Regions from separate parts of the Microbacterium invictum genome, predicted to be linked through region 1. Evidence: predicted binding sites of a transcription regulator. Region 1 holds the regulator's gene; each other region holds the start of a gene.
What was found. The regulator HrcA, encoded in region 1, represses chaperone genes, less so after heat shock. The targets are predictions, from matches to a motif close to TTNGCACTCGNNNNNNNCGAGTGCNAA.

Region 2: a site for HrcA is predicted at 3,364-3,390, ahead of groES (co-chaperone GroES). Genes of this name have one in related genera too.
Region 3: a site for HrcA is predicted at 3,174-3,200, ahead of T9R20_RS04230 (Hsp20/alpha crystallin family protein). Genes of this name have one in related genera too.

What each region holds. Positions count from the first base shown of each region.
Region 1 covers NZ_CP139779.1:1,873,259-1,878,930, forward strand. Annotated here, with positions in the region: gene T9R20_RS09065 (DUF1990 family protein) at 1-416, shown strand, start outside; gene hemW (radical SAM family heme chaperone HemW) at 419-1,630, shown strand; gene hrcA (heat-inducible transcriptional repressor HrcA) at 1,732-2,772, shown strand; gene dnaJ (molecular chaperone DnaJ) at 2,822-3,937, shown strand; gene T9R20_RS09085 (16S rRNA (uracil(1498)-N(3))-methyltransferase) at 3,941-4,669, shown strand; gene T9R20_RS09090 (HIT domain-containing protein) at 4,693-5,040, shown strand; gene T9R20_RS09095 (PhoH family protein) at 5,084-5,672, shown strand, end outside.
Region 2 covers NZ_CP139779.1:2,821,841-2,827,512, forward strand. Annotated here, with positions in the region: gene T9R20_RS13575 (ABC transporter substrate-binding protein) at 1-951, opposite strand, end outside; gene T9R20_RS13580 (SDR family oxidoreductase) at 1,138-1,887, shown strand; gene rarD (EamA family transporter RarD) at 1,892-2,845, opposite strand; gene groES (co-chaperone GroES) at 2,977-3,285, opposite strand; gene T9R20_RS13595 (Hsp70 family protein) at 3,602-5,566, shown strand; gene T9R20_RS13600 (LuxR C-terminal-related transcriptional regulator) at 5,582-5,672, shown strand, end outside.
Region 3 covers NZ_CP139779.1:889,510-895,181, reverse strand. Annotated here, with positions in the region: gene T9R20_RS04245 (TIGR03885 family FMN-dependent LLM class oxidoreductase) at 1-224, opposite strand, end outside; gene T9R20_RS04240 (DUF2207 domain-containing protein) at 307-2,097, opposite strand; gene T9R20_RS04235 (MarR family winged helix-turn-helix transcriptional regulator) at 2,146-2,589, shown strand; gene T9R20_RS04230 (Hsp20/alpha crystallin family protein) at 2,637-3,110, opposite strand; gene T9R20_RS04225 (alpha-N-arabinofuranosidase) at 3,241-4,755, opposite strand; gene T9R20_RS04220 (carbohydrate ABC transporter permease) at 4,809-5,672, opposite strand, start outside.

The DNA.
Region 1 (5,672 bases):
ACGCCGGCGTCAGCTTCGATGAGAACGGCGCACCCATCGCCCCGAGCAAGCTCGAGGTCGAGCAGCGCTACGACTCCGACGGCACCCCGTTCGTCACCGCCGGGGCGACCGTGCACCTCGGCGGGCGCATCGCCGGGATGCGCGCCGACGGGGAGCTCCGGGTGATCTTCGCCGTGGAGGAACCGCGCCGCATCGGCTTCGCCCTCGGCACCGTGCAGGGATCGGTCGTCAGCGGGGAGGAGTCCTTCATGCTGGACTGGCGCGACAACGACGAGGTCTGGTTCACGGTGCGCGCCTTCGACGCGCCGCAGGCGCTGGTCTACCGGCTCTTCCCGGCACTGACGCGGCGCCGGCGACGGGAGCTGTTCACGCGCTACCTGCGTGCCATCTCGCCGCTGTACGCCACCCCCGCCTGAGCGTGGGAGCCGCGCTTCCCCTCGCCGACCCGGCACCCGCCGACGGCGCGCTCCCCGCCGGGACGGTCATCGACCCCACGGTGCCGTTTGGCGCGTACCTCCACATCCCGTTCTGCCGTGTGCGATGCGGGTATTGCGACTTCAACACCTACACCGCCACCGAGTTGCGCGGTGCGCGCCAGGAGGACTACGCCGACACCCTGCTGCGGGAGGTGGCGCTCGCGCGGCGCGTGCTCTCCGAGACGGGCCCGCTGCGTCCGGTCGAGACGGTCTTCTTCGGCGGGGGCACCCCCACGCTCCTTCCCGCCGACGACCTCGTCCGCATGCTGGACGGCGTGCGCGCGGCCTTCCCGGGCGCTGCCGACCTCGAGGTCACCGTCGAGGCCAACCCCGATACCGTCGACGCCGGGGTCGCGCGGCGGCTCGCCGCAGCCGGAGTGACCCGCCTGTCCATCGGCATGCAGTCCGCCGTTCCGCACGTGCTGGCGACACTCGACCGCTCGCATCGCGCGGACGCCGTCGCCACGGCCGTCGCGGCTGCCCGCGAGGCGGGGTTGGGCGTGAGCCTCGACCTGATCTACGGAGCGCCGGGGGAGTCCCTTGCCGACTGGCGCGCATCGCTCGAGACCGCGCTCGCTCAGAACCCCGATCATCTCTCCGCCTACGCCCTCATCGTCGAGGACGGAACGGCGCTTGCCCGTCGCATCCGGCGAGGAGAACTCGCCCTCCCCGACGACGATCTGCAGGCGGAGATGTACGAACTCGCCGACGATCTGCTCACCTCGGCGGGACTGTCCTGGTACGAGGTGTCGAACTGGGCGCGGACCCCCGCCGACCGCTGCCGCCACAACGGCGCCTACTGGCGGGGGAGCGATTGGTGGGGATTCGGACCCGGGGCCCACGGTCACATCGCGGGCACGCGCTTCTGGAACGTCCGCCACCCGGCCGCATACGCCGGCCGACTCGCGGAGGGGCTGTCGCCCGCGGCGGGGCGCGAGGTGCTCTCACCGTCGTCCCGCGTCCTCGAGACGGTGCTCCTCCGCGTCCGCACCCGGGAGGGCCTCGCGGCATCCGCCCTGCCCCCCGGTGCAGATGACCTGCTGCCGGAGCTCGTCGCCGACGGTCTGATCGAGCCGTACACGCGGGACCGCGTGCGGCTCACCCGACGGGGTCGACTCCTGGCCGATCATGTCGTGCGCATCCTGACCGCCTGACATGCCGCGACCCGACCGTCCGGCATCGGGGGTGTTCCGATAGAATTGGCACTCGGATCCCGTGAGTGCCAGGGGAGCGTCGGATCGCCGGAGGGGGTGTCATGGTCAGCGAACGAGGGTTGCAGGTGCTGCGCGCCATCGTGCAGGACTACGTCGACACGCGCGAACCCGTCGGCAGCAAGGCGATCGTGGAACGTCACGCCTTCGGCGTCTCAGCCGCCACCATCCGCAACGACATGGCGCTCCTCGAGGACGAAGAGCTCATCGTGGCCCCGCACACGTCGTCGGGGCGCGTTCCCACCGACAAGGGATACCGCGTGTTCGTCGACCACCTCGCGCAGGTGCGACCGCTCAGCCCCGCGCAGCGGACGGCCATCTCCTCGTTCCTGGAGGGTCCGTCGGATCTCGACGAGGTGTTGACCCGCACGGTGCGCGCGCTGACGGTCCTCACCGGGCACGTGGCGATCGTGCAGTACCCGTCCTTCGCACGGGCCACCGTCTCGCACGTCGAACTCGTCCGACTCGACGCGCAGAAGGTGCTCGTCATCGTCGTCACCGACACCGGCCGGGTCTCGCAGCGACTCGCCTTCCCGGGGGTGGAGATCGACGAGGAGCGGATGCAGCGCATCCGCGGCCGCGTCTCCGACCTCGTCGTCGGGGTGCCGGTGCGGGAGGGCGTCGCCGGCGTGGCGCTGGCCGTGGCGGACGGCGAGACGGCGGGGGACCCCGACGGTCCTGCCCTGCAGGCGATCCTGCGGGTGATCGGGGAGGAACTGGACGACTTCCGCCAGGATCGACTCGTTCTGGCCGGGAGCGCGAACCTCGCCCGCAGCGAAGGCGACTTCCGTGGCAGCATCTACCCGCTGCTGGAAGCCATCGAGGAGCAGGTGACGCTGCTGAAGCTCATGAGCGAGATGGTCGCGGACGATCAGGGCCTGGCCGCGAGTATCGGCCGCGAGAACGAGCCCTTCGGTCTGAGCGAGGCCTCGGTCGTCGCGAGCGAGTACGACGCCACCGGGTCGCGTGCCCGCGTCGGCGTGCTCGGCCCCACCCGGATGGATTACCCGACGAACCTCGCGGCCGTGCGGGCCGTGGCGAGGTACCTCACTCGTCTCCTGGACGAAGACGACATCGCCCGCTGACGACAGCATTCCGCAGACCCCCCGCGCTCGGCGCGGCAGGAAGGTGAAAGTGGCTGACCACTACGAAGTACTCGGTGTGGCGCGTGACGCCAGTTCCGACGACATCAAGCGTGCCTACCGACGGCTGGCGCGAGAGCTGCACCCCGACGTCAACCCGGGGGAGGACGCCGCGGAACGGTTCAAGCTCGTCACGCATGCCTACGACGTGCTGAGCGACCCCGACCAGCGCGCCCGCTACGACATGGGCGGAGACAGCGCGTTCGGCGGGGCTCCCGGCGGATTCGGCGGGTTCAGCGACATCTTCGAGACGTTCTTCGGCGGTGGAGGAGGAGGGGCACGGGGTGCCCGACCGCGCTCGCGTCGGGAACGCGGCCAGGACGCGCTCGTCCGGATCACCCTCGACCTGAAGGACGTCGTCTTCGGTGTGCATCGCGACATCGAGGTCGACACCGCCGTGCTGTGCGAGACCTGCTCGGGGTCGTGCTGCCAGCCGGGCACGTCGCCGGTCACCTGCGACATCTGCCACGGAACGGGGCACGTCCAACGGCAGGTCCGCAGCCTCCTCGGCAACGTCGTCACGTCGCAGCCGTGCTCGGTGTGTCAGGGCTACGGGACGACGATCCCCTATCCCTGCGCCACCTGTCAGGGCCAGGGACGCGTCCGATCGCGCCGGACGGTGTCGATCGACGTTCCGGCCGGGGTCGAGAGCGGCCTGCGGCTGCAGCTGCCCGGGTCGGGTGAGGTGGGCCCCGCCGGCGGCCCGAACGGCGATCTCTACCTCGAGGTGAACATCGCACCCGACCCCGTGTTCTCCCGCGACGGCGACGATCTGCTCGCGACGCTGGAGGTCTCGATGCCGGACGCGATCCTCGGCACGCACACCACCATCGATTCGCTCGACGGTCCGGTCGATCTCGAACTGCGGGCCGGCGTGCAATCGGGTGACGTGCTGACCATCAAGGGGCGCGGGATCACGCCGCTGCGCGGTTCGCAGCGCGGGGATCTCCGGGTGGGTGTGCAGGTGGTGACGCCCACGCGGCTTGACCATCGCGAGCGCGCTCTGATCGAAGAGCTCGCCAAGCGCACCAAGCCCGCGCCGCCGCGGCTGTCGGAGTTCCACCAGGGCCTGTTCGCCAAGCTCCGGGACCGGTTCCGGAACGGCTGAGCGGTGGCGCTGCACTTTCTGACGGCGGAGGCCTCCTCCGCGGCCGTCGGCGACGTCGTGACCCTGACGGGAGCCGAGGCGAAGCACGCCGCGACGGTGCGCCGCGTCCGCGTCGGCGAGACGGTGACGGTCGGCGACGGCGCCGGGGTGTGGGTCGAGGGCGCCTGCGAGTCGGTGTCGCCGTCCGAGGTGGTGGTGCGGGTGGCGGAGCGTACCGAGATCCCCGCACCGGTTCCCCGCGTCATCCTCGTTCAGGCCTTAGCCAAGGGCGACCGCGACGAACTGGCCGTGCAGGCCGCCACCGAGCTCGGGGTGGACGAGATCATCCCCTGGCAGGCGGCGCGGAGCATTTCGCGCTGGGACGCGGCGAAGGCCACCAAGGGCCGCGAACGCTGGCAGACGATCGCGCGGGAGGCCGCCAAGCAGGCCCATCGCGCCTGGGTCCCCGTCGTCTCTGCGCCGATCACCACCGCCGCGATCACCTCCCGCGCCGGCAGTGACCTCGTCGTGGTCCTCGAGCCGACGGCCACCGAGCGGTTGAGCGCCCTCACCCCTGCCGGTCGGGACATCCTGGTCGTCGTCGGCCCCGAGGGAGGCATCGCCCCGGAGGAGCTCGCGAGCCTGGATGGGGCCGGGGCCACCCTGCGGAGGATGGGGGAATCGATCCTGCGCACCTCGACGGCGGGCCCTGCCGCCCTCGCGGTGATCAGCGGCGCCCTCGGTCGCTGGTGACGCCCCGTCGGTAGACTTCCCGTATGAGCGAACCGTCGGTCTTCAGCCGCATCCTCGCCGGCGACATCCCCGGAGAGATCCTCGTCGAGACCGAGAACGTCTTCGCGATCCGCGACATCGCCCCTCAGGCACCGCTGCACCTGCTGGTCATACCGAAGACCGAGCGCTATCGCGACGTCGGAGAGCTCGCTGCGGGCGACCCGGCCCTCCTGAGCGAGATGGTCGCGGTGGCGGGGTCCCTCGCCGCGGAACACGCCGACGGCGACTACCGCCTGGTCTTCAACACCGGCGCGAACGCCGGGCAGACCGTCTTCCACGTGCACGCGCACGTCCTCGCCGGGGGCCTGCAAGAGAAGGAGCTTCGTGCCTGACACCCCACCCGCCGTCGAGCGGATTCTCGCCGACGGCGTCGCCATGGTCCAGCTGCTCGGTCCCCAGGATCGCCTGCTGCGCATGGTCGAGAAGGAGCATCCCGAGGTCGACGTGCACGTGCGCGGCAACGAGATCACCCTCACCGGCGAGGCCGGCGCCGTCGCGGCCGCCCGCGTGCTCGTCGACGAGCTCGTGGAGATGACCCGCTCGGGGCAGAGCCTCGGTCCCGCCGACGTCGCCTCGGCCGACAGGATCCTGCGCAGCGACGGTGGACCCCGCCCGTCCGAGGTGCTGGGCGAACCGCTGCTGTCCACGCGGGGGCGCGTCATCCGCCCGAAGACGCTGGGTCAGAAGTCCTACGTCGACGCGATCGACGACCACACGATCGTGTTCGGAATCGGGCCGGCGGGCACCGGCAAGACCTACCTCGCCATGGCGAAGGCCGTGCAGGCGCTCCAGCGCAAGGAGGTCAACCGGATCATCCTCACCCGTCCCGCCGTCGAAGCGGGGGAACGGCTGGGCTTCCTCCCCGGCACTCTCACCGACAAGATCGACCCCTACCTGCGCCCGCTCTACGACGCCCTCAACGAGATGATGGACCCCGAGGTCGTGCCCAAGCTCATGGCAAGCG
Region 2 (5,672 bases), 950 kb from region 1:
GTCGAGCGAGGCGGTGAAGTCACCGATCGAGTCGATCGAGAGACCCGGCAGGGTGCCCTTCGCGCCGGTCAGCGCACCGGGCTCGAGGCCGTCGTCGCTGAAGTCCGACAGGTTGCCGTCGACGAAGTACAGCTTGTCGGCGGGGAACGAGCCCAGCAGGCCCGGGAGGATCGTCGTGACCTCTTCGAACGTGATCAGGGCGATCGCGTCGGGGTCGGCGGCGAGCACCTCGGAGATCTGCGCGTCGAAGTTCGTGTCACCGGTGTTGTACGTCGGTGCCGCCACGACCTCGCCGCCGGCCGCCTCGAACGCCTCGGTGACGTAGCCGGCGAGGCCGGTGCCGTACGAGTCGTTCAGGACGATCATGCCGAGCGTCTGGTTGCCGTCCTCGGCGATGAGGTTGCCGAGCACCTCGCCCTGGAGCACGTCCGACGGAGCGGTGCGGAAGTACAGACCGTTGTCGTCGTACGACGTGAATGCGTCGGAGGTGTTGGCCGGCGAGAACTGGATGACGCCTGCGCCCACGACCTGGTCGATGAACTGCAGCGAGGTGCCCGACGAGGCCGCACCGATGATGGCCGCGACGTCTTCACCGAGCAGACGCGGGATCTCGGTCTCATAGGCCTTGTTGTCGGTGTCGCCAGAGTCGCCGTAGACGACGTCGATCGAGAGCCCGGTCTCGTCCGAGACCTCGTTGATCTGCGATGCGGCGTAGCCGACACCGGCTTCTTCCGGCGGGCCGAGGAAGGCGAGGTTACCGGTCTGCGGCAGCGCGGTACCGATCTTCAGGGCGAGTTCCTCGCCGGGTGCCGCGGCCGAGGGCTCGGCGCTGCTGTCGCCGCCGGTGTCTCCGCCGCCGCCGGAACATCCGGCGAGGACGAGGGCGCTGGCGCCTGCGAGCGCGACGGCACCGAGGATGGTGCGCTTGCGCGAGCGAGTGAAGACGCTCATGTTGCTCCTTGCTGTGTAAGGGTGCGAAACGGCTCGGGAAAGCCGCTTCCAGTGGGACAAACCTAATCGCGATCCCGTCTCGACAATGTTGCCGTTCGTTAACGATCTGTAACGCTTGAGAGCGCTCCTGGCCGCACAGTGCAAGAAGCAAGCGCGGAACGCGTATCAGGGTGCAGGATGACACCCGTGGCACGCATCACGGTCATCGGCGGCACCGGGCTTATCGGACGCAAGGTCGTCGCGCGGCTGCGCACCGCCGGGCACGACGTCCGCGCCGCATCCCCTTCCACAGGCGTCGACCTCGTCACGGGAGCGGGGCTGGACGCCGCCCTCGCCGGCTCATCCGTCGTCATCGATGTGTCCAAACCGCGCACCTACGACCCTGACGCGGTCTGGCGGCACTTCGACCTGGCGACGCGCACTCTCGTCGCCGCGGAGGCGCGGGCGGGCGTCATCCATCATGTCGCTCTGTCGGCGGTCGGCACCGAGCGCGTTCCGCAGCCGATCCCGTTCTATCGGGCGAAGGCGCACGGCGAGGCCATCCTCCGCGAAGAGAGTGCGCCGTTCTCGGTCGTGCGGGCGACGCAGTTCTTCGAGTTCGGAGCGCAGATCGGCGCGCAGGCGCGCGCGGGCGGAACGGATGCCGCGCGCGTCGCCGACGCGGACGTGCAGCCGATCGCGGGTGACGACGTCGCCGCGGTGCTCGCGGGTCTGGTGGATCAGTCGCCGACCCGCGACGCCGCCGAGATCGCCGGCCCGGAGGTGATGACGCTGGCGGACTTCGTCTCGCGGTGCCTCGCCGCGACAGGGGACGCGCGACCCGTCCTGGCCGATCCCGAAGCCCAGTACTTCGGCGCGCTGATCGACCGGAGCGAGCTGCTCCCCGCCGAGGGCGCCTGGCTCGCCCCCACCCGACTGGCCGACTGGCTCGGCTGAGAGCTCAGGTCACGGCGCCGACATCCGACACCCCGCGGCGGGCGTGACGGATCGAATCGACCGTCAGCACGACGAGGGCGATCCAGACCAGGCTGAACCCGATCCACCGCTCGAGCGGCATCGGCTCCCCCAGCAGGAACGCACCGGTGAGGAACTGCAGGATCGGCGCCAGGAACTGCAGCAGTCCGATGAGGCTGAGCGGCACGCGCCGGGCACCGGCGGCGAAGAAGAGGAGCGGTGTGGCGGTCACGACACCCGCCATCAAGAGCAGCACCGCGTGCCCCACGCCCGCCGTTCCCCACGTGATGCCCGAGGTGAGGCCGACGCTCACGAGAACGGCGATCGCGACAGGGGTGAGCCACAGGGTCTCGAGCGTCAGACCGCTCACGGCGTCGACCGCGGGGCCGATCTGCTTCTTCACCAGCCCGTAGAGCCCGAACGAGAACGCCAGCGACAGCGCGATCCAGGGGAAGGCGCCGTAGCCCACGGCGATCACGATGCACGCGACGGCCGCGATCGCGAGGGCGACCCACTGGGTGATGCGCAGGCGCTCGCGCAGCACGACGACGCCGAGCAGCACTGTGACGATGGGGTTGATGAAGTAGCCGAGGCTCGTCTCGATCACGTGGCCGGTGAGGGCGGCGATGAGGAAGACCTGCCAGTTGATGTAGATGAGGATGCCGGCGACCGCCGTCCACAGCAGCAGCCGCCGGGTGCGGAGGATGACGAGGAACTTGCCCCAGCCCCGCGTGATCGCGAGAAGCAGGACGCAGAAGACCAGCGACAGCAGGATGCGCCAGGCGACGACCTCGAAGGCGCCCGTCGGCTCGAGCAGCAGGAAGTAGAGAGGCAGAAAGCCCCAGATGAGGTAGGCGGCGAGGGCGTACACCGCGCCGAGGGTGCGCTCGCGCGTCGGATCCGAGGTGGTGGTGCTTCTCTCGGTCGTCTCGCGCGTCACCGGCTCAGCCTACGCGCGAGGCGGAGGATGTTCGCCGGGCCGATCGGAGATCTGTGGCTTGCCCGGCGCGCGAAACGGGGGCCGGATGCCTGAGCATCCGACCCCCGTGGAGCGGTGTCGCTGGAGCGAACTCAGCGGACGACGACCGCCAGCACGTCGCGAGCGGAGAGGACGAGGAACTCGTCCGCGCCGAACTTGACCTCGGTGCCGCCGTACTTGGAGTAGATCACGCGGTCGCCGACGGCGACGTCGAGCGGGACGCGGTTGCCGTTGTCGTCGATGCGACCGGGGCCGACGGCCACGACCTCGCCCTCCTGGGGCTTCTCCTTGGCGGTGTCGGGGATGACCAGACCGCTCGAGGTGGTCTGCTCGGCCTCGACCTGCTTGATGACGATGCGGTCCTCGAGCGGCTTGATGGAAACCTGAGTGGAAACCGTCACGGTCTACCTCTTCTTTCTTGAGATGAAGACTGGTTAGCACCCACACCTTGAGAGTGCTAATCCAGTGTAGGCAAATCGCTGGCACTCATGCAACGTGAGTGCCAGATTCGGACCGCGAACAGTAGCAGTTCCTGACGATCGGGGAAACGGTCGCCCGACTGCCCTACTAATGGTCCAGCGTGGTGTGTATCATCCGAAGTAGGACGCCGCTCTCGATGTCGAGACCACTCGATGCGGAGTAACGCGGCTGATGAGTCGGATTGGGGCTGGAACCTGGGGAGGTTCCGGGATCGACTCTGTTGGGGGAGATGAGAACTTGGCTACTGGGGCTACGTATTTTCTGGGGATCGACGTCGGAACGACGCGGATCGCTGCGGCAACGGCGCGTACCGCGCCGGACGGCAGCATCGTCGCGGCACCGTTCCCGCTCGGTCGCCGCAACGACAGCGCCGCCACGGTGGTGTTCGTCGCCGATGACGGCGAACTGCTGATCGGCGACGCCGCCGAGCGGCGCGGCATCACGCAGCCCGACCGGCTCGTGCGCGAGTTCAAACGCAGCATCGGCGACGATGTGCCGGTGGTCGCCGGCGGACGGTCGATCCCGGCCGAGAAGCTCTGGGCGCACACGGTGTCGGCGGTCGTCGACGCGGTCGTCGAGCGCGAGGGCTCCCGCCCCGCCGCGGTGATGCTCACCCACCCCACCGCGTGGGGCCCGCACCGCATCGGCCTGATCCTCTCGGCGCTCGACAAGCTCGGCGTCAAGGACGTCCACCTCATCACCGAGCCCGAGGCGGCCGCCCGTCACTACGAGTCGGGCCGCACGATGGAGCCCGGTCAGGCGCTCGCCGTCTACGACCTCGGCGGCGGCACCTTCGACTCCGTCGTCCTGCGCAAGAGCGCCGACGGCTCGTTCGCCCCGGTCGGAATCCCCGTCGGCATCGACAATCTCGGCGGCGCCGACTTCGACGACGCCGTGTTCCGTCACGTGCTGCGCTCCTCGGGTGTCGCCGAGACCGACCTCGACGACACCGACCCCGACATCCGTCTCGCGCTGGCGCAGCTGCGCCGGGAGTGCGTCGAGGCCAAAGAAGCGCTGTCGTTCGACTCCGACGTCACCGTGCCCGTGCTGCTCCCCTCAGGAGCGACGAGCGTGCGGCTGACGCGCCAGGAGTTCGAGGAGATGATCGACGGCTCGATCGAGCGCACGATCGACACCCTCGAAGACGGACTGGACTCGGCGGGGCTCGAGCCCGACGCGCTCGAGAGCATCCTCCTCATCGGCGGCTCGTCGCGCATCCCGCTCGTGGCCGAGCGCCTGTCCGAGCGACTCGACCGGCCGATCGCGATCGACGCCGACCCGAAGTCCTCCATCGCCCTCGGCGCCGCCCGCGCCCTCGTGCCGGTCACCGCGGATGAGTCGGTCGCGACGCTCGCGCTGGTCCCGGTCGGCGCCGCTGCTGCCGGCGCGTTGGCGACGACGGATGCCGCGGCTGCCGCCACGACCGATCTCGCCGTGTTCGACCCGGCGGGTCCTGCGGAGCGGAAGGCTGCGCGCCGCTGGTACCAGCGCGTGCCCGCCGTCGCGGCCGCGGGGGCCGGTGCCCTCGTCATCGCGACCGGGCTGGTCTTCGCCAGCGCCGGGGGCCTCGGCGCCGGCACGTTCGACGCCGCCGCCAGCACCGAGAACCTGCGCGAGTGGGTGGACGTGGAACTCACGCCGTCGCCGGCCGCCGCGGACGAGTTGCAGACGTCCGACCCGATCGCCGCGGCCCAGGAGCCGGCGGCTCCGCAGGCGAGGCAGGACCGGAGCTCGACCGAGAACAAGCCGAAGGCGACCAACGCCCGCAAGCAGGCGGCTGAGCGGAACGCCGCCGTGCGCCCGCCCGAGCAGCCGAAGCCTGCCGCGAGCCAGTCGGCGACCTCGGGGAAGCCGTCGTCGTCGCAGCCGACGCAGCCGAGTGGTGGCGGGACGGGTTCGAACACCCCCGCGCCGGGAACCAGCACCCCGGCGCCGGGGACCTCCACGCCGGCACCGGACCCGACCACGACCACCCCGGCTCCGGACCCGACCACGACCACCCCGGCGCCGGACCCGACCACGACCACCCCGGCTCCGGACCCGACCACGACCACGCCGGCGCCGGACCCGACCACGACCACGCCGGCGCCGGACCCGACCACGACCACCCCGGCTCCGGACCCGACGACTCCCGCGAGCGAACCGCCGGCGAGCGAACCGCCGGCGAGCGAACCGCCCGCTGACACGACCCCCGCCCCGTAAGCGGTGAGCACGCCGATGACGACTCTGCTCTCGAACTCGTCGGACACCCGGACCGCCTCGATCATGCCCCGTGCCCTTCATGCGCTGACCGCGCTGCACGCGATCG
Region 3 (5,672 bases), 980 kb from region 1:
TGCCCGGGGGCGGTCACCACGCCGAACGACAGCCGCGTGGTCGCCAGGGCGGCGGCCAGCCACGACCAGGCGAACCCCGACTCGCCCTGCCGGACACCCCACGGCGACAGATGGTCGGAGCACATCGCGGCGTCGAAGCCGGCGGCCTCGGCACCCTGGACATCGCGCAGCAATGCGCTCGGCGGGATCTGTTCGTGCGAGGCGTGGAATCCGATGACGACCATGACTCCACCGTGCCCGCCCCGCGTGAGAAGCGGGAGGGGTTCCGCTTTTCCGCGCGATCGGGTAGGCCGACGCGGCGTCGGGTCAGACTCCGCCTCCCCCGCCCCCGCCGCCCCCGCCCCCCGCCGAGCCGCCGCCGCTCGAGCCTCCGGAGCTCGACGAGGACGCCGCCGTGGCGGACAGGCTGCCGATCCCCGCCGAGAAGGCCGCGGCATTGAACCCCGACGTGCCGATGTACCAGCCCGGAGTGTCGTCGCCGTAGTAGACCGCGAGGTGCTGGGCCCACTCCTTCTCCTGCCCGAACACCACCGCGTAGGGCAGCAGCCGCTCGTAGAGATGGAGCATCTCCCGAGGGTCTCCGATGTCGATCGGCCGGCGTTCGGCACCGGCCGGCGACTGCAGCATCCGGATGCGGTCAGCCTCGGCCCACTCGATGAACACCTTCAACCCCTGCAGGTGGTCGCGCACTTCCGCGCCCTCGGCGCTCAGCGGCCGGGCGGAGAGCACCGCGACCGTCACGACCGTCAGGCCCGCGCCGAGCACGATGCCGAGGATCGGCACCAGCGGATCGACCGAGCCCGCCAGCGCGAACACGCCGAACAGGACGATGAGCACCCCGACGACGAGGGCACCGGCGATCGGCCAGGCACGCACCCGCACCGGAATCGCGCGGTACAGACCGCGGTTCTTCAGCTCCGCGCGCCCCGCGGCGAGGATCTTCTGCGCCGTGCGGGAGAAGTGGGTGTCGTTGCCGCCGAACTCGTAGACCTCGCCGGGACGGAGCTCCTCGTCGAAGAGGCCCTCCAGCAGCATCCGTCCATCGCGGTCGGCGCGATCGGCGTCGATGAGCTCGGCCTGGAGCTTCGCACCGCCGAACCAGCGCTTCTCGCCCTCGAGGATCCGGATGCTGCCGACCACCGCCTGCTCGAGCACCTCGGCCGGGATCGCCTTCGCCGTCTTGCCCAGCAGCAGCGCGCTCTCCAGGGCGTCGATGCCGGGCGGCGGGGTGAACTCCGCGATGATCGTCGGCCGACCCGGGGCGTTGCGCAGCGACCGGCGATGGACGACGATCGCCGCCCCGAGCATGCCGAGGCCGGCGATGCCGGCAGCCCCCTGCGCCCAGCCCCACCCCGATGCCAGGTACGAGCCGTCGAAACGGGCGAAGGTGCCGGTCTCGAATCCCACCGCCATCGTGAGCGTCTCCCCCGGGGCGAGATCCTGTGATCCCGCCGTGATGACGGCGCCCGCGGGCGCGTCGGCGGCATCGATGGGACACGTGCCCACGTCGCCGAACTGTCCGACGTAGCAGGCTTCGGCGCCGGTCAGCGCGTCGGCGAGCTCGGGGGGAACCACCAGGGTGGCCGTCACCTCGCCGAAGGGCTGCTGCCAGCCGTTGCCGTTGACGTCCCAGTAGAACTCGTCGCTGGTGTCGGCGAACGAATCGGTGACGTTGCGGAGAGTGTAGGTGAAGACGAAGATCTGTCGGCCGGAGAGGAAGTCGTCGGCGCGCGAGGTGACCACCATGACATCGCCGTCGGTCTCGACCTCGGCGGGCCGCGCATTCCCCGCGTCGTCGGTGACCGACACCAGCTCGGGGAAGGTCGGCTGGCCGTTGTACTCGGCGGGGATCTCGCGACGAAGGCCCCGGTTCTGGTTCTCGGGGAAGACGGCGACGAAGGTCTCGACGACGCGGAGCGTGCTGGTGTCGTCGTCCTCGCGTCCGAGGGTGAACTCGGCATCCATGCTCTCGAAGACGAAGTCGTCGACATCGCCCGACGCCGAGGCGGGTGGGGCCGGGACCACAAGACCGGCGAGACCGACCATCCCGAGGAGGGCGGTCAGCACGAGGACGGTGGCCCGACGCGTTCGCGGCATGCGCTCAGCCTAGATGTCGGCGTCGCCGGCACCGGATACCCTGGGCCCGTGAACGATCGTCGCCTGGCCGTCGAGGCGTGGGAAAGCCTTTTTCGTGCGCAGCACGAGCTGTTCGCCGATCTCGGCCGCGACTTCACCGACGCGCCCCTGCAGCAGGGCGAGTACGACGTGCTGCTGACGGTGACCCGCGCGCCCGGCATGACGGCGCGGCTGCGCGACATCACGCGCTTTATGCTCGTCAGTCAGCCCTCTGTGTCGCGGCTGGTGGATCGGATGGTCGCGCGGGGCTACGTCACGAAGTGCCCCGACCCCGATGACGGGCGCGGTTCCCTCGTCCGGGCGACCGAGGCGGGGGCGCGCGCGTTCCGCGAGGTGGCGCGCGTGCACGCCGCGCACATCGCGGCCCGGATGTCGGCACTGACCGAGGACGAGCTCACGCAGCTGCGAGAGCTCACCACCAAGCTCCGGACGGCCGGCACCCCCGCCGGGTGAGACCCGACGGGGGTGCCGCGAGCGAGTTCTTCCGCGGGGCGGTGCGTCTACTGCTCGACCGGCTGCGGGTGGTCGGCGGCCTGCGACGCGGAGGCCGTCTCGTGCGCCTGGAGGACCTGGGCGCCTTCCTCGGTCGCGACCTCGATCTTGCGGGGCTTGGCCTTCTCGCTGACGGGGATGGTGACGCTCAGCACCCCGTTGCTGTAGCTCGCCGAGATGCGGTCGGTGTCGATCCCCTGACCGAGGTTCAGCTGCCGCACGAAGCTCGCCGCCTCGCGCTCGCGGGTGATCCACTTCACGCCTTCACCGGCACTGAGCGTGCGCTCGGCGCGGATGGTCAGCAGCTGACCGTCGACGTCGACATCGACCGAGCCCGGATCGATTCCCGGGAGGTCGGCGGTGAGGACGTAGTGGTCGCCGTCGCGGTAGAGGTCCATCGGCATACGGCGCGGGCCGCGGCGCACGTCGAAGAAGCTCGTCGCCAGACGGTCGAGGTCACGGAACGGGTCGTACGTTGCCATGTTCGGTCTCCTTCACTGGACGAAATTCGGAACTTGAGTCAGCTTGGCTCAAGTACGTCCAGATTAGCACTCTGGTATAGAGAGTGCTAATACCGCGGCTGTTCGCTCTGAGCGAACGCACCGTCGCGCGTCACTCCGCGGTGAGCACCGTCCACGAACAGGGCGGCAGCGTCACGCTGATCGATCCGTCTGCGACCTCGACCGACGCGTTGCTCTTCGGCGTCACCCGATCGGGGTGCTCGAGAGTGTTCGCAGCGTGGATGTCCTCGTCGAAGATCGACGTCGCCCGAGCTGACGAGATGCCCCGACCCAGTGCCACCGCATCGATGTCGAGCGTCACGGCATCGGTGAGGCTGCGGTTGACGGCGAAGACCGTGATGGCATCGCTGTCGGGATCGTGCGTGGCGACCGCATCGACGACCGGTACCGCGCCGAACTTCGCGGTCTCGTGGGTCGGGCTGTCGAGCTTGAGCTCGAGAGCGACCCCGCGTGCGAGTTGCGCGGTGAGAGAGAAGGGGTAAAAGGTGGTCTGCCGCCATGCGGGCCCGCCGGGCTCGGTCATGATCGGCGCGATGACGTTCACCAGCTGCGCGAGGCTCGCCGAGGTCACCCGGTCGGCGTGCCGGAGGAGCGAGATCATGAGGCTGCCGAAGACGACCGCGTCGAGCACTGAGTAGCGGTCCTCCAGCAGCCGCGGCGCGACCGGCCAGTCCGCGACATCCGTGATCTTGTCGACGTCGTTGTAGCGGGACTGGTACCAGACGTTCCACTCGTCGAAGGAGATGTCGATCGTCTTGTCGCTGCGCTTGAGCGCCTTCACGTGGTCGGCGGTCGCCACGACCGCCTCGATGAAGCGGTCCATGTCGACGCCCGAGGCGAGGAAGCTGGCGAGATCGTCGCCCTCGGGCTCGTAGTAGGCGTGACAGGAGATGTAGTCGACGTTCTCGTAGGTCTGCTCCAGAACGATGCGCTCCCACTCGCCGAAGGTGGGCATGCCGGCGCCCGAGCTGCCGCACACGACGAGTTCGAGGTCGGGGTCGAACTGACGCATCGCGCGCGCTGTCGTCGCGGCCAGCTGCGCATAGTTCTCCGCCGTGCTATAGCCGAGCTGCCACGGGCCGTCCATCTCGTTGCCGAGGCACCACATGCGGACGTCGTGGGGTTCGGGATGACCGTTGGCGACGCGCTGATCGGACAGGCGGGTGCCCGAGCGGAGGTTGGCGTACTCGAGCACGTCCAGGGCCTCGAGCACACCCCTCGTCCCGAGGTTCACCGCGTACATCAGCTCGCCGTCGACCTTCGCCGTCCACGAGGCGAACTCATCGAGGCCGATCTCGTTCGTCTCGGTCGAGTGCCACGCCAGGTCAAGTCGCCGTGGCCGGTCCGCGCGCGGACCCACACCGTCCTCCCACCGGTACCCCGAGACGAAGTTCCCGCCGGGGTAGCGGATGGCCGACACCCCCAGCTCTCGCACCAGCTCGATGACGTCGGTGCGGAAACCCTCCTCGTCGGCGGAGGGATGACCCGGCTCGTAGATCCCGTCGTAGACGCACCGGCCGAGGTGCTCGACGAACGAGCCGAACAGCCGACGATTGATGGCACCGACCGTGAAGTGCGGGTCGATGGTGAGATGTGCGCGGATCATGCTCCTCTTTCGGGAAAGGCGGGTTCAGCGGGATGGGGCGGTGGGACGACGGACTACTTCAGGCTTCCGATCGCGAGCCCGCCCCGCCAGTACCGCTGCAGGGTGAGGAACGCGATGATCAGTGGGATGACGGACACGAGCGAGCCGAGGATGATGATGCTCCAGAGGGTCTGCCCGCCCGCTGCGCCGTACGACGAAGCGGTCGACTGCCACAGGCCGATCCCGACGGTGACCGGGAACAGGCGGTTGTCCGAGAGCATCACCAGCGGGAGGAAGTAATTGTTCCACGACGCGACCACCGACAGCAGCAGCACCGTCACCATGGCGGGGCGCAGGAGCGGGAGGGCGACGGTCAGGAACGTCCGGAACTCGCCCGCTCCGTCCACGCGCGCAGCGTCCAGGAGCTCATCGGGAACCGCGTCCCGCGCGTACACGCACATCAGATATACGCCGAACGGGTTCAGCAGGGTCGGCAGGATCACCGCCCAGATGGTGTTGGTGAGCCCCGCCTCGGCGAACAGCACGAAGGTGGGGATGACGAGGGCGGTCGTCGGCACCATGACGGCACCCAAGATGACGGCGAAGCCGAATCGGCGACCCGCGAAGCTGTACTTCGCGAAGCCGTATCCGGCGAGCACGGCGAGCGCCGTGGCGCCGAGTCCGCCGGCGATGGCATACAGCGCGGAGTTGCCCAGCCACCGCGCGTAGATGCCGCCGCCGTAGGTGAAGAGGTCGGTGAAGTTCTGGACGTAGTCGATGTCGCCGCTGAACCACAGGGCACTTCCGCCGCCGAACAGGCTCGCGGCGTCCTTCGAGCTGTTGACGATGAGCCACCAGAACGGGATGAGGAAGTAGATCATCAGGAGGGCGAGGACGATGTTGAGCGGGATGCGACCGCCGACACGTCGAGGGTCCGA